Regions from separate parts of the Aliihoeflea sp. genome, predicted to be linked through region 3. Evidence: predicted binding sites of a transcription regulator. Region 3 holds the regulator's gene; each other region holds the start of a gene.

Region 1 (7,138 bases), on a different contig from region 3:
GCCTGTGATCTTCGAAGCGTTCCCGACGCGGCTTACGTCGCGGATGGCCTGCATACCGACAACATAAGGCAAGCTGTGCGCAGATGCCGAGCGCATGTATATCCGCATCGGGTCTTTCGGTTGATGAGCAAATAAGCCTCCGTCAATCAACCACTCTTCACCAAAGCCAAAAATCGATAAGGAAAGATCGTCATCTTGGCGATGAGATTGGCTTAGGTAGCCGCACTTGAAGGCACCGTGAACGGCGCGTGTATCCCAGCCGCTTCGGAAAAATGCCCACCCACTTTCTGGCAGCGATATTTTCGTTTCCTCTGGCTGCGGCAGTCTGCGAACGGTGAAATCCTGCGTGTCTCCTATGTGCGGCAACCTCCTATCGGGCCGAGTCATATGAGCTAGTATCACCTCGGCGCGCTCGACAAGGCCCGTGCCCTCAATTGGGCTGCCGGTGTATGCCTCCGCGAGCTCGTTGGCTGATTTAACCTGGTTGATGCCGAAATGATGGTAGCCTGTACTGTTCTCCACATGTCCCCCATCTGTGGCGAACGCAGTGCCGATTTCGTCTAGGATGCGCCCAGTTGCGATGCGATGCATCTTCGGCCGCTCAAGCTCATACCCACATTCGAATAATGCGAGGCTCTGGTCGAGGCCGTGATTGTTCCCTCGATTGTAGAACCCCTCGGTCATCAAGAGAAGTCCGTGCTGCAGACAAACCTCCTCCAGGAACTTAGACGATCGCTGCAGGTGAGTGCGCAACAGGAGCAAGTTCTGGAGGCGCAACGCGGTCCCGTGGTCATGCCATGCCATATTCGTCTTTTGGCGAGGCGCATCACTAAATAGCCGCCACCATTTGTCGAGTAGCTTCGCAGAATGTAGGCCCCCGCTACTCGAGTTATGCTTCCGGTCATAAGCGATGAGGCTTGGAAGAAAGGCAAACTGATGCAGCTTCCACTGAAGCGTTCTCGGCAAGCGCTCGATATCGGTCCACATCGAATCTGTAATTATCGTGGTATCGAAACCGCGGACGCCCCATCGCCCAGTGTCGAGGAAGGCTTTGCCGTCATCGGCGTCCGGCTCAATGTTCAAGAAGCGTTGCTGATGCCATTTTGAAGGACGATGCTGAGGGAAGCTGAAGCGCCGGAGCCGGGCAATGAGATTTCGGAACATACTGACCTGGTACGCGATCTGCTAATGTCAGGAGTCAAGCTGAAGAGCGCTGAGAAGCGTGTGCGAGACGGTTTCTGTGTAATGGAATGGCGAGCGCCCCCATCGGTGAGTAGTGCTGCCGACAAACGATTGAGCATCATAACTAACTCGCTCGACAGATTCGGGGATTTCTCGATACAAGCGTGCCAAATGTGCGTTGCCTTCTGAAACTAGGACGCGGTCGAACTCGGCACCACTGTCGTCTGATGCAGCCCACCAAACTTGGTTGAGTACGACCCTGGTCCCCCGCTTCGCGGCAATCGCCAAAAGGTCGTTCAGCCCGTCTTTCCACCACTGGTGCCTAAGTTCGTCCGACGGTCTGATAAACTTGGCACCTGGAGCATTAGCGACCCCCGTCTTGCGAGCCTCCGATGAGTATGTGCATCTTGCCGCGCCAATTTTTACTAGCGAGAACCGCTCATCAATCAAATCGAGAAGCACCAGGTCGTATTGCGCGGTTTCTAGAAGCTGGCGAAGCTTTTTTGATGCGTCAATCTGCACAAGGCGGCGCTGAAATTTGCTTTCGAGTGCGGATTCGATACGCTCATTTGTAAGCCATGGAAACGGCTCGCCAAAAGCGCTCGCCAGCGATGTGCGCGCGACGTAGTCCGTAAGCGTCGCACGAGAGGTGAAGTTGAAGGCGTCTCTGCTGACGCAGCTTCCAACGATGAATATGCGCACCGGGTTTCCGAGGTTTGCTGACAAGATGTACAGCTTCTGATGGAAAAGCCGCAGCTCATCAAGTGAGAAGTCAGCACCTCTCGTTGAGGGAGGCGCCGTCGATCTGAAACGTGACGATTGAACGACGTCACCACCGCTTAGCCTAGCCAAAATTTCGAAACCTTCAATCACCCGGCCACACCGGGGGAAAGGACACACGTCATGTCGACATCTCTGCTCATGGCCGTCGATGCCGATGTTGCCCACGAGGTAGCGTCGCACGAGGCGCTCGTGCGCCAGACCTATCTCGACAGCGTCGGCGTCAAGACCTGGTGCGTCGGCATGACGAACGCGACTGGTCACCGCGTCGAGCGCTACATCGGCAAGCCGCAGACCGTGCAGCACTGCATGAACATCTACGCCTGGGCGCTGTCGAATTACGCCGGCCAGGTGCGCGAAGCATTCAAGGTCCGGCCACTGACGAAGGCGCAGTTCGCCGCGGCGGTCTCGTTTCACTGGAACACCGGCGCGATCGGCCGGGCGGCTTGGGTCCGTTACTGGCTGCGCGGCGAGGACGAGAAGGCGCGCAAGGCCTTCATGAACTGGATCACGCCAAAAGAGATCGCCGGCCGGCGCGCCAAGGAGCGGGACCTGTTCTTCGACGGCATCTGGTCGAACGACGGCACGATGATCGAATTCACGCGGCTGCGCGCGAACATGGCGCCCGACTGGTCCTCGGGCAAGCGCATCGACGTCTCGGCCGAGCTCGCGCAGGCCTTCGCTTTGCCGCAGGCAGTCGTGCTCGACGAGGCGCCGCAGCCCGACGCCGTGCCGGCCGGGCCCACCCTGTCGCCAGAAGGAGGTGAGCCAACCGGTCCCGCAGTTCCCATCATCGAAGAAGAGGATGACACCATGCCCGCACCTGTTGGCCACAATGGCGGTCCGGCGCTCGAGCCTGGCTGTGAACACACGCCGCAGCCATCTCCAGTCGAGCAATCGGCCAAGGCTGTCGGCGCTGGCAAGTGGGCAGCCATCGCCGGCGCGCTTTGGACCGCCGTCGTCGCGGCCGACGTGCTGCCGGCGGCGTTCACCACGCCGGAGTTCATCGCTGCGGTCACCGCCTTCATCGGCGCGGCTGCGGGCGCGATCGGTGCCTACCGTGCACCAAAGAATGCGGAGCCCGGCTGATGCTCGAGCCTAAGAATGCGCCTGAAAAGCTGCAGGAACTGCCCGAGGCGACGCGCAAGTTCCTTGCCGGCCTTCGACCGGACGAGGTGGAGGCGCTCAAGGTTGTCGTTGCCCAGTCGGCCGACGACATCAAGGTCTGGTTCAAGATGGTTCGCGACATCCGCACGGTCGGCCGCTTCGGCTACTGGCTGGTCGTGACGGTCGTTTCGATCTTCATCGGCACCGTCGTCCTCTACGAATATATCCTGAAAGCGTGGGGCTTCCTTAAGGGAGGGCCGTCGCAATGAGCCATGTCTGGAAGATCGTGGCCGGGCTGATCCTGGTGCTCGCTGGCATCGGATCGTTCAATATGGCGCTCTGGGTCACCGATCGCGCGCCGCCGATTCGATACGAAAGCGCACGCGCCATTACGACGTTCGTGCGGCAGGGCGGGTCGATCGAAGTCGAGTTCGAGGTATTCCGCGAGCGCGTCTGCCCGATCGATGCAAAGCGCTGGCTATACGACAGTCAGTGGCGCCGACATTCGATCCCGAGCTTCACAACCGGCATGGAACTGCTGGCGGGGCGCGAGACGTATCGGCGCTCAATCACGATACCTGATGCAGCGACAACGGGACCGGCGTATTATCAGGTCGTGCTCGATTACATCTGCAATCCGCTGCAGCGCATTCTGAGCTGGCCAGTGCGGGTGTATTCGCCGCCAATCAAGTTCGAGATCAAGGGCAAGAACCCATAGACTGACCGCGTAGAATTGCCTCACAAGGGCTGGCCCCGTCGTCTCTCCGGAGATGGCGGGGCCTTTTATGCGTTCACGGGCGAATATCCACGTTGGCGCCGCACGACCATCTCGCGTGCCTCGATAAGCGCCATCTCCAGGAGGAAGGCAAGGAAAGCCTTTCGCGCGGCCTTGGCCTTCATGAGAGCAAGTTCGATCAGTCGAGTGTCGTCGGTCATCGGTCATACCTCCCAATGAACATGCTAAGTTTCTAATGCTAAGGAGGTCTTGGATTTTTGCGCCAACTCGCCTGGCATTTGCGGATATGTCGTGCGCCGGCGTTCCTGAATTCTCGTCCGGGCCTCAAATGCCAGAAGCGCGGTCATCTTCCAGCTTACCCAGGACAGCCTTGCGCGCCGCCGCATCGTGCCCGATCGCCTCGTGGAGCGCGCTTTCGAGCAGAAATTCGAGAATCTGCGCGTCAATATCGAACGCCAGTTTGCGCGCTTCCATGATGTGTCGGGCGATCTCGATACGTCTGGGGTCCAAAGGCGCGATCATGGCTGCCCTACCTCGACGAGTTTATGATCGGGCAGGGGTCTTTGCAGCGATTTCGCTTCGTCCCACGGCGCGCGCAGCCAGACGTCGATCGCTTCGGGTGTCGTGAGGATAACCGGCATCGCCTTCGGATGAATCGGCGCCACAACCGCATTCGGCTCAGTCGTCAGAAAGGCGAAGATGTCCGCGGTCACCATTCCCTCCTTTGCCTTGCGCACGCTCGTCCAGGTCGTCCACATTCCGGCGAAAGCGAATAGCGGCCTGGTGTCGTCAATCGCAAACCAGTGCAGCGGCAGGCGGCCATCAGGCCCGCGGGCCTTGCCGTACTCGCTGAACGAGGTCGCCGGGACCACGCAGCGGCTCTCCACGCCCTGCCACGGGCGCCAGTGAGGCGAGGACAGGTTACGGACGTTCGTCGTGCCGGCATCCGGCTCGATCGCGAGCAGCCGCTTGAACTCGTCCTCGTCGACATCCTTGCCTTTCGCACGCAGCTTTTCGACCCGCTTCACCGTCGCGTCGAAGATCGCCTTCTTCGACGATGGCATTCCCCAGCGGGCACGGACCAACTCGCGGCCGATGGCACCCTCGCGAACGATCGGCGCGGGATAGTCGGGGTAGATGTTCTGCGGCTCAAGGTTGCCGACGCTATTGGTCATAGCTCGGGTCAGCTCGAGAATGGCCTGTGGGCCGATCGTGATGTTGTAGAGGTTACACATATTGAATGTCTTTCACCGGCGGTGAGGGTCGTCAACTGGAGGCGGCCAGAATGGCCGTCGTCGCGACATCGACACGTCCGGCCCGACGTGGAGGGTCTGCTCGACCGGCCGGCAAATGACGCGCTTACCCGACCCTGGCTTGAAATGTTTAGGGTCGAATCGCCATCCGTCGCAGAATCTGATGATCCTGTCGGCGATCAGCGGATCGCGTAGGTAGAGCACCACAAGCTGTTCCCCATTATCGTCAATTGAGCCCTGTCCGCGCCGCGCGGTGTGCCGACCCATCCACGGGATCAACGGTCCCCATAGGTCTCGGGGCACAACAATGCAGATCGGCCAGTCCCGTTTGACGTGCGACAGCCGGAGTTCACCCTTGCGTATGACCATCGGTCGCGATCGTTGGCTGCCAACCGCGGGTAAAGCCCGAGCTCACAGCCAAGCTCGCCAGTGCGAGTTCATGGCGCAGTCGCTCGATCTCGATCATTGCGGTTTCCAGCGCGGCGCGCATATCGCCGGCATGCTCGATGATCATCCAGTCGACATCGTCGGATTCGACGACAGGGGCAGGGCGCGGCATGAAACCTCCGGGCAATAGGAGATCGATCGCGACGCGGTCGGGGCGCCGGCGCGGCATCAATCTCGATTGGTGATGTTCCTAGAATGTTCTCGCTGGCCGGGAGAGTCAATCCGGAAAGGATTGCTGTCCTATCGTTGCCTCAATTCTGGTGAGAAGCGGTGCGGGGCAGCCGGGGGATTTCTCAGTAGTTTCAAGGGACCGATTTGGAAACCCGGTGCGGGTGCGGGGTGGATTTTGTCGAGCGTTTCCGGCACGTTGGCGAAAATCGCCGCAATACAGTCAAGACTCCCACTATCGCGCTCAAGCAGCGTCTGAATCGCGATTGCGCCGTCCGGACACGGGCGGCCACGGAGCGTCAACTCCGATAGCGGCGGCAATGGTTGGCGCCATCCGCCCAGCACCTCGATGGGATAAATGCTGCACCCGCGACCCTTTCGGGCGGCAGAAGGCTGCAGCGGCAATCCTTAAGGAAATGATGATGTCCCAGGAGGAATTTTCCTTCCAGGCGGTGGAGCCCGTGCGCCCGCCGGCAAGCTATCTCGGTGGCAAGAAGCTGCTCGCGCAGCGTCTGGCCGCCATCATGGAGCAGATCCCGCACTCGCTTTATGTCGAGGTCTTCGTGGGCATGGGCGGCGTCTTCTTTCGGCGCCGGCTCGTGCCGAAGGGGGAGGTCATCAACGATCGAGCTGGCGACGTCGCCACGCTCTTCCGGATCCTCCAGCGCCACTATCCTCAGTTCATGGACATGCTCAAGTTCCAGGTCACCTCTCGGCGGGAGTTCGAACGTCTGTCGCGATGCGACGTGTCGACGCTCACCGACCTCGAGCGAGCTGCCCGGTTCCTCTATCTCCAGAGACTTGCCTTTGGTGGGAAGATCCACGGGCGATCGTTCGGCGTCGACGCGGGTGGAGCGGCTCGGTTCAACGTCGGCCGCCTCGGGCCCGTCCTCGAGGAGGTGCATGAGCGTCTCGCCGGCGTGGTGATCGAGAACTTGGACTGGCGGGATGTGCTTGATCGCTACGATCGGCCGGGCGCACTGTTCTATCTCGACCCTCCATACTTCGGTTGCGAGGGCGACTACGGGAAAGAGCTGTTTGCTCGAGCCGACTTTGCCGACATGGCAGCGCGCCTGGCTGAACTGAAGGGTCGCTTCATCCTGTCACTGAACGACGTGCCGGAGGTCCGAGAGATATTCTCGCGCTTCCAGATCGTCGACGTGCCGATGACCTACACGGTCCGTGGCGGTGTTGGAAAGGACGTGCGCGAAGTCATCATCATGAGGGCAGATTCGCCGTTGCCGGCCAATCTTCCGGCCGATGCGAGGTGCTCATGATGCTGCGGCAGAGCGGCCAATCGGTGCGGAAACGGTGCAGCGCTCGGTGCAATTCAGGAATGTCGGGGCCTAGCCCTTGAGTGTCTTGGTCGGAGTGGCAGGATTTGAACCTGCAACCCCCTCGTCCCGAACGAGGTGCGCTTGCAGCGACATCGAAGCGCCGACATTGCCTATTTACTCGGTTTCGT
Region 2 (7,138 bases), 130 kb from region 3:
ACGCAACCGCCTCGTGACCGTTCTTCCGAAAATAGTCGAGGAAGGTCGATCGGATTTCGTTGACGCCACTCATCTGCGAACCTTTACGTGCTGACTGCCCGCGGAAACGGGGAAAGAACGCCTTTTAGCGTCAGGCAATTGGGCTGTCCAGAAATCAGCACCGAACGCCAGGCCGATTGCGCGAAGCGACGGCGGTTCCTCCAAAATACGAATGAAAAAGGCCGCCGGAACATCCGACGGCCTTCTTCGTCAACGCGACCGCCCGGATCTACATGCCGGCGGCGTCATCAAAATCCGCATCATCTTCGCCGTCGCCATCACGCTTTGCTTCAAGGAACTTTTCAGCGATCAGGCCGGCATTCTGGCGTAGCGCCAGTTCGATCTCGCGGGCAGCCTCCGGATTGTCGCGCAGGAACTGCTTGGCGTTCTCGCGACCCTGGCCAAGACGTTGCGAATTGTAGGAGAACCAGGCGCCCGACTTCTCCACCACGCCAGCCTTGACGCCAAGATCGACCAGTTCGCCGACCTTCGACACGCCCTCGCCATACAGGATGTCGAATTCGACCTGCTTGAAGGGCGGTGCAAGCTTGTTCTTGACGACCTTGACGCGGGTCTGGTTGCCGACGACCTCGTCGCGATCCTTGACCGAGCCGATGCGGCGGATGTCGAGGCGGACCGAGGCGTAGAACTTAAGCGCGTTGCCACCCGTCGTGGTTTCCGGCGACCCGAACATGACGCCGATCTTCATGCGAATCTGGTTGATGAAGATGACCATGGTGTTGGACCGCGAGATCGACGCGGTCAGCTTGCGCAGCGCCTGGCTCATCAGGCGCGCCTGCAGGCCTGGGAGCGAATCGCCCATCTCGCCTTCGATTTCGGCGCGCGGCGTCAGGGCGGCGACCGAATCGACCACCAGCACGTCGATCGCTCCGGAGCGGACCAGCGTGTCGCAGATTTCCAGCGCCTGCTCGCCCGTATCGGGCTGCGAGATCAGCAGGTTTTCAAGGTCGACGCCCAGCTTGCGTGCATAGACGGGATCGAGCGCATGCTCGGCGTCGACGAAAGCGCAGATGCCACCCTTCTTCTGCGCTTCGGCAACCGTATGCAGCGCAAGCGTCGTCTTGCCCGAGCTTTCCGGCCCGTAAATCTCGACAATTCGCCCCTTCGGCAAGCCGCCGACGCCCAATGCGATATCGAGACCGAGCGATCCGGTGGGAATGGTCGCGATTTCCACTACCTGCTCGTTCGCGCCGAGCCGCATGATCGAGCCCTTGCCGAACGCACGCTCGATCTGCGAAAGCGCAGCGTCGAGTGCCTTTGTCTTGTCCACAGATCTGTCCTCTACAAGCCGCAATGAATTCTGAGCCATGATACATACCCCGTGCTGGTCAGCGAAGATGGACAGTTCCGTGTCCCGTAGATTTTTGTACCTTTTTTGTTCCCTTTTTGCAAGTGGGGTCAAGCCACTGGAATATATGGATTTAGTCGCACAGGTTCGAAATATGTTCTCCTTCTTCCGCAAGGTCGTCGGCCGTCTCGGCCGCGCGATTCCAACGGCCGGCGCGCGGGTGGCGCCATGATCGGGCGATGTTCGATTCTTGCCGTGGGCGGCGCTCATATCGACCGGCGTGGTGTCGTCTCAGGCCCGTACCGTCCGGGTGCGTCCAATCCCGGCGCGATGCGCGAGGAGGTCGGCGGCGGCGCATTCAACGCGCTGCGCAACGCCTGTCGCGTCGGCGCGCAAGGGGCAATGCTGTCGGTTCGCGGCGGCGATGCCGCCGGGCAGATGGTCGAGCATGCGATCATCGCCGCCGGCATCAGCGACATTTCCGCGACATTTCTGGACCGCTCGACGCCGAGCTACACCGCAATCCTCGAAGAAACGGGCGAACTCGTTTGCGGCTTTGCCGACATGGCGCTTTACGAGCAGGCCTTCGACAAGCAATTGCGCAGGCATCCCTTCCGCGATGCCATCAGCGGTACGGATGGCATTTTGACCGATGCCAACCTGCCGCAGCCGGCGCTCGAGCGGCTTGCCGGGTCGATTAGGGCGCTGCCCCTTTTTGCGATCGGTGTCTCGCCGGCCAAAATTCAGCGGCTGGAACCGATCCTCAAATCGCTGTCGATGCTGTTCATGAACCGGAACGAGGCATGCGCGCTCAGCGGGCTTGGCGCCGGCGCACCCGACGAAACACTGGGCCGTGCGCTTTCCGAGAAGGGGCTTGCGCGTGCCGTCATCACCGCCGGGAGCGGCGGGCTCCTCTTGCTTGACGCAGGTCGCCTTGCGAAGCTGACGCCGCCCGAAGTGAGGAACGTGCGCGACGTCACCGGCGCCGGCGATGCGCTGGCCGGCGTGACGCTGGCGCGCATGCTACAAGGGCTGGACTTCCACCAAGCGGTGCGCCATGGCATCGCCGCCGCGTCGCTGACGATCGAGAGCGAAACCGTCGTCGCGGATTTCGACGAGGCCGAATTGCTGAAACGCCTGGCCGACGTGCCGGAAGTCATCGGAGCCTGACATGACGCCAAGCCAAGCCTATCTCGACTATTCCACGGAAGTCGCCGCCGCAAAGCATGCCGGCAAGCCGATCGTCGCGCTCGAAAGCACGATCATCACCCATGGCATGCCCTACCCGCAGAACGGCGAAATGGCTGCGCGCGTGGAGGCGATCATTCGTGAGGAAGGCGCCGTTCCGGCGACGATCGCCATCGTCGACGGGCGAATCAAGATCGGACTGACCGACGCCGAGCGCCACGCCCTCGCGCAGGCAAAGGACGTGATGAAGCTCTCGCGTGCCGACCTTGCCTTTGCCGTGGCGCAGAAGAAGACAGGGGGCACCACGGTCGCCGCGACGATGATCGCGGCTGAACTCGCCGGCATCCAGGTCTTTGCGACGGGCGGCATCGGCGGCGTCCACAAGGGCGCCGAGACGAGCTTCGACATTTCGGCCGATCTCGACGGACTGGCACGCACGCCGGTCATCGTGGTCTCGGCCGGCGCGAAGGCGATTCTCGACGTCGAAAAGACGCTCGAAGTGCTGGAGACGCGCGGAGTCCCGGTCGTCGGTTACCGCACGGACGTCATGCCGGCGTTCTGGTCGTCGCGCTCTGCGCTGCCTGCTCCATTGCGGCTCGACGAAGCGGCAGACATCGCGGGGTTCCACCTAACGCGTCAGGAACTCGGTCTTCGCGGCGGCATGCTGATCGCCAATCCGGTGCCGCAGGACCAGGAAATTCCGGCCGAGATCATGGCCGGGCATATTGCGCAGGCGCAAGCCGAGCTTGGCCCCAAGGGCATCACGGGCAAGGCGGTGACACCGTATCTGCTCGGCCGGCTGCTCGAACTCACGGATGGCGCGAGCCTCAAGACGAACATCGCGCTGGTCGAGAACAACGCCCGGCTGGCGGCGAAGATCGCCAAGGCGCTCTGAACAGAGAAAAAGCCCCGGAAATCCGGGGCTTTTTTGCTTCGGTTCATTTGCAGAATCAGGTGATCGGCGCGAGGTAGATTTCGACGCGGCGGTTCTGCTGGCGGCCTTCCGGTGTCGCGTTGGAGGTCACCGGCTGGCGGTCGCCGAAGCCGTTGACGGCGAAGCGACGGCCATCGATGCCCTGCGCGTTGAGATAGTTCGCGACCGAAAGCGCACGGCGCTCCGACAGGCCCTGATTGTAGGACGGGTTGCCGGTCGAATCGGTGTGACCATTGACGTCCACCACGGTCTGCTCGTAGCGGCGCAGGACAAGAGCGACCGAATTGAGCGTGTTGTAGAATTCGCCGCGCACCTGATCCTGATCGGTATCGAAAGTGACGTTGGACGGCATGTTGAGGATGATCTGGTCGCCTTGACGCGTGACCGATACGCCGGTGCCCTGAAGCTGCTGCCGCAACTCGTCTTCCTGCCGGTCCATATAGTTGCCGATGGCGCCGCCGCCGAGCGCGCCGACACCGGCGCCGATGAGAACGGCGTTGCGCTGAGCACGGTCGCTGCCACCGACGGCAAGGCCGGCGAGCGCGCCGAGGCCCGCGCCGATCGCAGCACCGCCGGCCGTATTCGACATGCGCTGCTCACCGGTAAACGGATCGGTCGTGCACCCGGCAGCGAAAATGAGAGCCGTCGCGGCGACGGCGAGCTTCATCGAAGTCAAGATTCCCTCCAGCATTTGTCCTGAGCGTGCGGAAACACCCCGAATCCGCTGCATATCGTCTTCTAGCATCGAATGCGGCGGATTCGCGATCCCGTCCTGCCATCAAGCTGGAATGCGATCGGATTCCGTGCATTATGCCGCCAAACTCACGAGAGCCTGCCTGCCGATGCACAAGACCGTTCCACTCGTCGCCGCCTTCACTCTTCTGGCTGCCGCCGGCTGCACGACCTTGAATGAAGGGCTCGAAGCGGAAGTGGTCAATTCGATCCGCTATGACGACACGCCTTGCCCGCAACTGATCGGCGAGCGAAACGCGCTGGCTGCACAATATGGCGTGGCGCCGACCGTTCAGCGCACGCCGGCAACAGAATCGCGGTTCATGGGCGTCGGCCCGCTGATTCCCGATCTGCGTGCCGAGGAGGTACGGCAACGCAATCTCGCCATCGGCCAGATCGATGCGATGAACCGTTCGCTGACGCGCCGCGCCTGCATCGGCGAAGCGGTGGCTACATAGCCGAAATCGCCCACGGCACAAGTTCGCTGATCGCCTGCGAGAACGCCTCGTCGAGGGCTGCGGCGTAGGCAACGTTGCCTGTTCCGGCAACGGGCGCCTGCGCGGTGAACAGCCGCGACGCGCGCACCGATCCGTTGCGATCGTTCAGCACCTTGACGAACAGCCCGACATCGGCCCGCGCTCCGCCGTCGACGCGAACGCCGAAGGAGCGGATTTCGGTCACGATCTGGTAGTCGATCGCCAGCCCCTGGCCCGGCAGCCCGACGCCGGCGAGACGTCCGGAAGCCTGAAACGACTCGGACAGGCGCACCTGCACGACGCGCGGCAGTCGGTCAGACCATTGCGCGCCGGACAGATATTCGATCGAGCCGGGCGACGTGCGGATCACGATTTCCTGGCCGTCGAGCGACTGCAATGCAGTCGGTTCGGCGATCAGGATCTGGGTCCGGCCGCGCTGCGGACCGCTGGCAGCGGTGGCCGTCGTGGTCAGTTCGAACGTGTCGAGCGGTGCCGGGCCTCCACCGAGGAGCGCACAGCCGGACAAGGAAAGGGCGAGACCGGCCAAGGCCAGAAAACGAAAACGCAATGTCACAGATCGACCCCCGAGATGATGGATTGAGCGAGGCGGATGCAACCGGCGCGCGCACACCCAGCCCTAGAATTGTCATTTGACATGATTGGTTCCCTCATCGGCGCTGGCGTCCGTCGAACTGCCGCACCTCGCCGGCACCCCCGCCCAGAATGCGCTGCGGATTTCGCTCGAGATCGGTGATCGCCCGTTCGATGCGGTTGATCGACTGGCGCGTGTCGCGGACCAGTCCGTCGACCTCGCGCAGGCCCTGCCCCGTGAAGCGGGAGAGATTACCCGAAATGACCCCCACCTGCTGGTTCAGCGTGTTGGCGACTTGACGATAGGCGGCAAGCGTCGCACTCGCATCGGCGATCAGACCTTGTGTGTTTTCAGAGCCCAGCACGTCGTCGACGCGCGCGTCGATCGTGTTCGCCATGCCGCGGAACGCATCGAGCGTCTGGCGTGCATCCGCGATGAGCCCTTCGGTCTCTTCCGAGCCGAGCAGGCTGTCGATGCGCTCGTTCAGCGTATCGGCGACCTGGCGGAAGCTGCGCAGCGTGTCGCGCGTATCGGCGATCACGCCATCGGCCTGCCCCGAGCCGAGCAGGTCGTCGACGCGCACGAGAACGGAATCGACACGAAGCGAAGCCTGGTTGAGCCGTTCGCCCAGAAGACGCGCATCGGAAATGATCGCGTCGATATCGTCGGAACGGCCGCTGACGGTCTCGGCCACGGACGAGACGTCGGCCGCGGCCTGGCGGATTGTGTCGCTGGCGGCGGAGAAATTGGTAACGACTTCACCGATCACCTGCGGATCGACCTCGCCGATGATCGCCTCGACATTGGCGACGGCGCCATCGACGCGCGCGAACGTGCCCTGCGCGCTCGCGGTCAGTTCGGCGACGGACGCAGACGCGCGATCGACATTGGCCATGATGTTGGCAAGCCCGTCGCCTGCCACGCGCAGATCACCGGTGAATTCCTCGACGTTCGAAACGACCGCGTTGATCCGGTCGGGATCGATGGCGGCGATGAAGGTTTCGGCCGCACCGAGCGTCGATTCGAGCTGGCCGGAGACCCTTGCGAGCGTTCCCGAGAGCTCGGAAACACTGGCCAGAAACGTGTCGATGCCTTCCGCATTGCGTCCGAGTGCTTCGGAGAAGCGCTGTGCGTTGCGGGCGGATTCGACCAGCGGACCGCGCACATCCGTCGCGAACCCTTCGAACTCCGTCAGGACCGAGTCGGCCCGGCGGAAGATCGACTGGGCGCTCTCCAGAAGATTGGTCACGGCCGAAGGGTTGGCCGTCAGTTCCGCGACGGTGTTGTTGGCGTCGGCCTCGTCGAGAAGGCTCGGTTCGTCGAGATTGGCGCCGCGTAATTCGATGTTTGCCTGTCCGGTCAGGCCCGCGAGGCCGACATCGACCTGCGTCGAGCGGGTGATCGGCGTCAGCCGGTCGATCTCGGCATCGGCGATCGCGGCTGCCGGGTTGCGCGGATCGATATAGACGCGGCGGATGTCGCCGACACGCACGCCGTTGAACAGGATCGCGCTGCCCCGCCCCAGACCCGAGGCCGAACCGGGAATGAGGATGCGAACATGCGCCGTCTCGCCGCGCTCGCCGACCGCAGCCGTCCAGTAGACGAAGGCGAAGGCGGACAGGATGGCGACCAGCGTGAAGATGCCGACGGTGACGTAATTGGCACGTGTTTCCATTCAAATTCTCTCGTTCAACCGCGCGCGGACATGTCGATCTGGCGCGCGCGTTTTCCGCGGAAATAGGATTGCACCCACGGCTCGTCGTAGTTCATCAATTCTTCGACGGTCCCGTCGACCATCACCTGCTTGTTGCCAAGAATGGCGATGCGGTCGCAGACCGAAAACAGGCTGTCGAGGTCGTGCGTGACCA
Region 3 (7,138 bases):
TGAAGGCCGCGCGCAGCGCCACTTCCGTCTTGCCGAAGCCGACATCGCCGCAGATCAGGCGATCCATCGGGCGGCCGCGCGCCAGATCATCCAGCACCGCGTCGATGGCGTTCTGCTGATCGTCCGTCTCGTCATAGGGAAAACGCGCGGCGAACTCGCCGTAGACGCCGTCCGGCGGCGCCATCACCGGCGCGGGCCGCAAGGTGCGCTCCGCCGCGATGCGGATCAGGTGCCCCGCCATTTCGAGTAGGCGCTTCTTCAGCTTCGCCTTGCGCGCCTGCCATGCCCCGCCGCCGAGCTTGTCGAGCGTGGCCTCGGAGCCCTCGGTGCCATAGCGCGACAGAAGCTCGATGTTCTCGACCGGCAGGAAGAGCCGATCGTCGCCGGCATAGCGCAGTTCCAGGCAATCATGCGGCGCGCCGGCGGCAGTAATCGTCTGCAACCCTACGAAGCGGCCGATGCCGTGGTCGGCATGGACGACGATGTCGCCGGCATTGAGCGCGGCGACTTCGGCAATGAAATCAGATGCCTTCTTGCGCTTCTTCGAACGGCGAACGAGACGGTCGCCGAGGATATCCTGCTCGGCGACGACGACCAGCTTTTCGGTCTGGAAGCCGGTTTCGAGCGGCAAGATCGCAAGGCCGATCTTGTCGGTTCCGAGCTTTTCGAGATCGGCCAGCGAGGCGACGCGGGCAACGCCTTCCAGTTCATGTTCACCAAGTATCTGCGCCAGACGATCGGACGAACCTTCCGACCAGCCTGCTACGACGACCTTGCGCTTCTTGGCACGCAAGTCCGCGATGTAGCGCGCGGCGCGGTCGAAGACGTTGATCGACGGGTCCGCGCGTTCCTCGGCAAAGGAGCGGCCGGCCTCGGCACCTGCATGGATGATGCGGCGGCGGTCGACTTCCGGTGCGGCGAAGGGCGTGAATTCGAGGACGTCGCGGCCCTCGCCCGCCGTCTTGACCGCATCGGCTGAAAGGTAAAGCGCGTCCGGCGGCAGCGGCTTGTACGGAACCGCTTCGCCGACGCTGCCCGACGATTGACGCTTGCGGGCATCGTAATAGTCGCGGATCAGCGTGTGCCGCTCGCCGATCGCCTCGCGCGAGAGATGATCGAAGACGACCGGCGCGTCCGGCAGATAGTCGAAGATTGTCTCGACCGTCTCGAAGAAGAGCGGCAACCAGTGCTCCATGCCGGCAAAGCGCTTGCCCTCGCTGATCGAGGCATAGAGCGCGTCGTCGCGCGATGGCGCGCCGAAAAGTTCGATGTAGCTGCGGCGAAAGCGGCTGATCGTGTCGGGTGTCAGCGCGATCTCACTCATCGGCTGCAGCCGCAATTCGCGCCGCTGGCCGGTCGTGCGCTGCGAGGCGGGGTCGAAGGCGCGGATCGATTCGAGCGTGTCGCCGAAGAAATCGAGCCGCAATGCCTCCTCCGCGCCGGGCGCGAGCAGGTCGAGGATGCCGCCGCGTACCGCATATTGGCCGACGTCGCGCACCGTCGCCACGCGTTCGAACCCGCTCGTCTCCAGCCTTGCGACGAGGTCGTTCATGTCGATCTGGTTGCCGGGCTTCGCGCTCAGCGTCTGGCCGGCGACGAAATCGAGCGGCGGCATTTTTTGCAGCACCGCATTGGCGCTGACGAGGACAATGGCGCGGTGCGGTTTTTTGCGGAGCGCCGCGATCGACGCCATCGCGTCCAGACGACGCGCAACCGCGTCGCTGCCGGGCGAAACGCGGTCATAGGGGAGGCAATCCCAGGCCGGCAGTTCGAGCACCGGCAGGCCGGGCGCGACGAACTGCAGGATGTCGGCGAGCGCCGGGATCTTCTGCCCGTCGCGCGCGACGAAGACGACCGGGCCATCCTGCGCAGCCGCAATCGCCGCCAGCGCGAAGGCCTCGTAGCCATCGGCAACGCCGTCGACGACCGTCGGTTCACCGGTGTGCTTGGCGGAGATGTGAATGGGATTGAGAAGCGTCATGTCAAGTGGCGAGGCTGCGGGCGTCGGTAATCATGCGGCGGACGATTTCGTTGTCCTGATGCGGCGGCACCGGCATTTCGCCGGTGATCCACTTGACGATGTCGCCATCGGATTCGCCGAGCAGGGATTCGAAGAGTTCGAGCTGCGCTTCGTCGAATTTGCCGAGTTCACGATCGGCAAAGCCACCGATGACGAGGTCGGCCTCGCGCATCCCGCGATGCCAGGCGCGAAAACGCGCCTTGCGCTTGCGGATATCGAGAAGATCAGCGGGATTTTCGGACATAAAGGGCCTACCGGGTTGGACCGCGCATATAGCGTCTGGGAAACGCGATGTCAGCCTTTCGGCAACGAAGTTGCCTCGATAGTATCCCGCGCCATGCGTCCCACCGAACTCGATCCCCTCTTCGCGCCCGTCACCTCGCTCGCCGGCATTGGCGAGAAGACGGCCGAACTGATGCGCCGCATCGTCTCGGCCGACACGACGGGCCGCGACGTGCGCGCGGCCGATCTTCTCTTCGTGCCGCCCCATTCGGTGATCGACCGCACGCGCCGCCCAGGCGTCGCGCTTTCGGGCGAAGGGTCGATCGTGACGCTCGACCTGACCGTCGATCGCCACCAGGCGCCACCACGTGGCCGTGGCGCGATGCCCTACCGCGTCTTCGCCTTTGACGAGACCGGCGAGATCGCACTCACCTTCTTCCATGCCAAGGGCCAATGGCTGGAAAAGCTGATGCCGGTTGGCGGGGAGATCGTCGTCTCCGGCAAGGTCGAGTGGTTCAACGGCCGCCCGTCCATGGTGCATCCCGACCACATCGTCGCCAAGGCCGACGCTGGCGCCCTGCCCGCGATCGAGCCGGTCTATCCAATGACGGCCGGGCTTTCGGCCAAACTGGTGCGCAAGGCGGTCGCATCCGCGCTGGAGCGGATGCCGATCCTTCCCGAGTGGCAGGACGAGACCGTGCTTGGCCGGCACGACTTTCCGGAATTTCGCGAAGCCCTTCTTCATCTTCACCAGCCCGAAGCGCCCGCCGATTGCGACATTGCAAGCCCCGCATGGCGGCGGCTCGCCTATGACGAGCTTCTGGCCGGGCAGATCGCGCTCGCGCTGGTGCGGCTGCGCATGAAGCGCGTCGCGGGCCAAGCGCGGCTCGGCGATGGCGCCAAGGGCGCGGCGATCCGCGACGCCCTGCCCTATGCGCTGACCGGCGCGCAGCAGCGCTCGATCACCGAAATCGAGGCCGACCTCGCCAAGCCGGACCGCATGTTGCGGCTCCTGCAGGGCGATGTCGGCTCGGGCAAGACCGTGGTCGCGCTTCTCTCCATGGCGCGGATCGCCGAGGCCGGCGGCCAGTCCGCGCTGATGGCGCCGACCGAAATCCTTGCGCGCCAGCATTTTGCTACGATCGCGCCGCTGGTGGAACAGGCCGGGCTTCGCGCCGCGATCCTTACTGGTCGCGAAAAAGGCCGTGAGCGCTCGGAGACACTTGCCTCCATCGCCGACGGGACGATCGACATCGTCATCGGCACCCACGCCATCTTCCAGGAGAGCGTCACTTTTCACGACCTCGCCTTCGCCGTCATCGACGAGCAGCACCGGTTCGGCGTCCATCAGCGGCTCGCCATCGGTGCCAAGGGTGTGGCGCCCGACATTCTCGTCATGACCGCGACGCCGATCCCGCGCACGCTGGTACTCACGGCCTTCGGCGACATGGACGTCTCGCGCCTCGACGAGAAGCCGGCCGGCCGCCAGCCGATCCAGACGGTAACCCTGCCGCTCGAGCGCCTGTCGGACCTGATCGCACGGATGCGCCGCGCCGTGGACGAGGGGCAGAAGATCTACTGGATATGCCCGCTGGTCGAGGAAGCCGAAGGCATGGACGTCATGTCGGCCGCCGACCGCCACAAGGCGCTTGCAGACATTTTCGGCCCAGACGTCGGGCTCGTCCACGGTCGAATGTCGGGCGTAGCAAAGGACGAGGCGATGGCCGATTTCAAGGCCGGGCGCACGCGCATCCTTGTCGGTACGACCGTCATCGAAGTCGGCGTCGACGTGCCCGACGCCACGATCATCGTCATCGAGCATGCCGAGCGTTTCGGCCTCGCCCAGCTTCACCAGTTGCGCGGCCGGGTCGGGCGCGGACAGGCGGCGTCGAGCTGCGTCCTCCTCTACCAGTCGCCACTCGGCGAGGTCGCTAAGCAGCGGCTGACCGTGATGCGCGACACGGAAGACGGCTTCCGCATCGCTGAGGAAGATCTGAAACTGCGCGGCGAAGGCGAACTCCTCGGCACGCGCCAGTCGGGCACACCCGGCTTTCAGCTTGCCCGCCTGGAACACCACGCCGACCTGTTGTCGGTCGCGCGCGACGATGCGCGGCTCTTCCTCCAGCGCGACCCCGACCTCGCCACGCCGCGCGGGCGGGCGATCCGCACGCTTCTCTATCTCTTCGGACGCGACGACGCGATCAGGCTGATCCGCGCCGGCTGAACAGCGCAGAAGCCGCGACGACGGCCCAGCCGGCGATCAACAGCATGCCGCCGGCAGGTGCGGCCATCGGGAACAGCCGGTCGCCGAGAAATGCGCGGGCAGCAATGTCCCCGCAGAAGAGCGCGAGCCCGACCGCGAGAATCCAGGTGCCGGCAAGCTGGAGCCGGCCGAATTGAAGACCTGCCAGCACCATCAGCGCCGGTGCATGGAACAACAGCATGTTGGCCGCGGTGCCGAGCGTGCCCTCTCGGTGCGCGGCGACCGCCGAAAGTGCGACACCGCAGGCGCCGCAAAGCGCGCCGAGGCAGAAAAGAATTCGGTTGGTATGGGCCATGTTTCGTCCAGATTGCTCGACTTTCACGCGCCTGTTGCAGAACACATGAAGAACGGTTAAGTTTGTTCTGGTTTTGTTTTTCGGCGATTCTCCTTGTAAGGACTGCCATGCTCACGCGCAAGCAACACGAACTCCTGCTCTTCATCCATCAGCGGCTGAAGGAGAGCGGCGTGCCGCCGTCCTTCGACGAAATGAAGGAGGCGCTCGGTCTGGCTTCCAAGTCCGGCATCCATCGTCTCATCACGGCACTCGAGGAGCGCGGCTTCCTGCGTCGCCTGCCGAACCGGGCACGCGCGCTCGAGGTGATCAAGCTGCCCGAATCGATCTCCCAACAGCCGCGGCGGTTCCAGCCGAGCGTCATCCAGGGCAGCCTGTCGGAAAAGCCGGCGGCCAGAGCCGAGAAGGCGCAGCCGATTCCGGTGACACGGGCGCCGGTCGAGATTCCCGTCATGGGCCGGATCGCCGCCGGCGTCCCGATCGACGCGATCCAGCATGCGACCCGCGCGGTCGCCGTGCCGCCGGAGATGCTGGCGGGCGGTGAACACTACGCGCTCGACGTCCATGGCGATTCGATGATCGAGGCCGGCATCCTCGATGGCGACACGGTGATCATCCGGGCGGGTCAGTCCGCGACGCCGGGCGAAATCGTCGTTGCGCTGGTGGACGATCAGGAGGCGACCTTGAAGCGCTTCCGCCGCAAGGGCGCGTCGATCGCCCTCGAAGCCGCCAATCCGGCCTACGAGACGAAGATCTACGGGTCCGAGCGCGTCAAGGTTCAGGGCAAGCTGGTCGGGCTGCTCCGCAAGTACTGAGCGGCGGCGGGATCAATCGCGGCGATAGGGCGGCATTCCGCGCGCCTCGCGGGAGAATTGGCGGTGGCTGTGCCACGGCCGGTAAGGCTCGCGAATGGCGTGGATGATGTTTGGCAGGGCACCTGCGTTGCCCAGTTGGATTTCCGCACTGCCCCGCCGTGCCAGGTCCTGCTTCGTCACGATCGCCGCCTCTCCCGTCCGACAGACATTGCCCGCAGTCGCATCATCGATCACGATCAGCGCGGCGCTGGTACAGAATGCGAAAGCGGCGATCGCGTCCGGTACATGAGCCACTAGGCGCCCTTGCTCGTCCTGCGCGACGCATGTCTTGGCCGCGCAGGAAAAGCCCGGCACGGTCGAGGCCTGGTCAATCGCTTCGGCCGGCGTCGCCGCATCGGCAGGCGGTTGGACGCGGTCCGCATCCATTCCATGCAGCCAGTTCTGGATCGTGAAGCCGTTCGGCCGGGATCGATTGACGTGAAGCGTCCGCCCCTGGCCGGCGATGGCGACGAGCCGTCCATCCTCCGAGACAAGGACATCCGGCAGGTCGCGATTTGCGATGAGGCCGGTCCCCAGGATCAGGAATGGCAGCGCGATCAGGCGCAACTTGCCCGACAGCGCGGTCATGGCGACGAGACCGACCGTGAGCACCGCGACGGCAGCGACGGGCAGCGAACCGACGGCATCGATCGGCGAGCGCGCCGCAAACCACGCGGCGATATCGGTAACCACCCCGATTGCTGCGCCCATGACGCGCAGGGGCAGCGCCTCGAGGCCGAACGGCATCATGAGGGCCGAGAGCACCGCGAAAGGCATGATGATCGCCGAGACGATCGGCATGGCGCTGAGATTGACCCAGAGCGCGTGAGGCGAGACGCGGTGAAAGTGGTAGGCCCCATAAAGCGTCGTCGCGAGCCCGGCGATCACCGAAGTCGCGGCAAGACCAAGCATGAACTTGAACGCGCCTGCGGCAAGGCGACCGATCGCGCCGCGTTCGGCTCGCGGCGCGTCGGGCACGCGGCGCGGTTCGCTCCACCAGCCATAGGCGCCGATGAGTGCCGCCGTCGCGGCAAACGACATCTGGAAGCTCGGTCCGACGACTTCGTGCGGCGATATCGCGATGACGATAATCGCGGAAATCGCCAGATTGCGCATCGTGATGGCCGCCCGGTCGAAGAGAATCGCGACGAGCATCACCGCCAGCATGATGTAGCTGCGTTGCGCGGCAACGGCGCCTCCGGAAATTCCCAGATAGAGCGTGGCGGCAATCAGCGCGACGATGGCGGCGTATTTTTTGACCGGGCGACGTGACGCAAACACCGGAAAGAGCGCCAGACCGCCCCTTATGGCCACGAGCACCGTGCCGGCGACGAGCGCCATGTGCAATCCGGAGATAGACAGGATGTGGGCAAGCCCTGTCTTGCGCAGGTCCTCGTTGACCGTTTCGGGTATTCCCGCACGCACGCCGGCAGTAAGCGTGGCTGCAATTTCGCCTTCCGCTCCCGAGAGAACGGCACGCACCCGAG

Evidence for each region. Region 3 encodes LexA, which represses DNA repair genes until DNA is damaged. Its sites were predicted from a motif close to TGTTCNNNNTGTGTTCNG; they were not measured.
Region 1: a site for LexA is predicted at 5,691-5,708, ahead of ACT6QU_RS02320 (dehydrogenase). Genes of this name have one in related genera too.
Region 2: a site for LexA is predicted at 1,426-1,443, ahead of recA (recombinase RecA). Genes of this name have one in related genera too.

Annotation. Positions count from the first base shown of each region.
Region 1 is NZ_JBQVMV010000001.1:442,046-449,183, forward strand. Features, by position in the region: gene ACT6QU_RS02275 (heparinase II/III family protein) at 1-987, opposite strand, end outside; gene ACT6QU_RS02280 (hypothetical protein) at 937-1,107, shown strand; gene ACT6QU_RS02285 (DUF6270 domain-containing protein) at 1,192-2,055, opposite strand; gene ACT6QU_RS02290 (lysozyme) at 2,086-3,051, shown strand; gene ACT6QU_RS02295 (hypothetical protein) at 3,051-3,338, shown strand; gene ACT6QU_RS02300 (hypothetical protein) at 3,335-3,787, shown strand; gene ACT6QU_RS02305 (hypothetical protein) at 3,853-4,005, opposite strand; gene ACT6QU_RS02310 (hypothetical protein) at 4,130-4,327, opposite strand; gene ACT6QU_RS02315 (SOS response-associated peptidase) at 4,324-5,040, opposite strand; gene ACT6QU_RS02320 (dehydrogenase) at 5,408-5,617, opposite strand; gene ACT6QU_RS02325 (DNA adenine methylase) at 6,096-6,950, shown strand; gene ACT6QU_RS02330 (hypothetical protein) at 7,125-7,138, opposite strand, start outside.
Region 2 is NZ_JBQVMV010000002.1:311,683-318,820, reverse strand. Features, by position in the region: gene alaS (alanine--tRNA ligase) at 1-73, opposite strand, end outside; gene recA (recombinase RecA) at 269-1,369, opposite strand; gene ACT6QU_RS04625 (carbohydrate kinase family protein) at 1,577-2,518, shown strand; gene ACT6QU_RS04620 (pseudouridine-5'-phosphate glycosidase) at 2,520-3,431, shown strand; gene ACT6QU_RS04615 (OmpA family protein) at 3,487-4,137, opposite strand; gene ACT6QU_RS04610 (hypothetical protein) at 4,313-4,660, shown strand; gene ACT6QU_RS04605 (ABC-type transport auxiliary lipoprotein family protein) at 4,653-5,252, opposite strand; gene ACT6QU_RS04600 (MlaD family protein) at 5,347-6,945, opposite strand; gene ACT6QU_RS04595 (ABC transporter ATP-binding protein) at 6,960-7,138, opposite strand, start outside.
Region 3 is NZ_JBQVMV010000002.1:445,992-453,129, reverse strand. Features, by position in the region: gene mfd (transcription-repair coupling factor) at 1-1,981, opposite strand, end outside; gene ACT6QU_RS05255 (succinate dehydrogenase assembly factor 2) at 1,983-2,264, opposite strand; gene recG (ATP-dependent DNA helicase RecG) at 2,358-4,466, shown strand; gene ACT6QU_RS05245 (DUF423 domain-containing protein) at 4,444-4,800, opposite strand; gene lexA (transcriptional repressor LexA) at 4,908-5,612, shown strand; gene ACT6QU_RS05235 (ComEC/Rec2 family competence protein) at 5,625-7,138, opposite strand, start outside.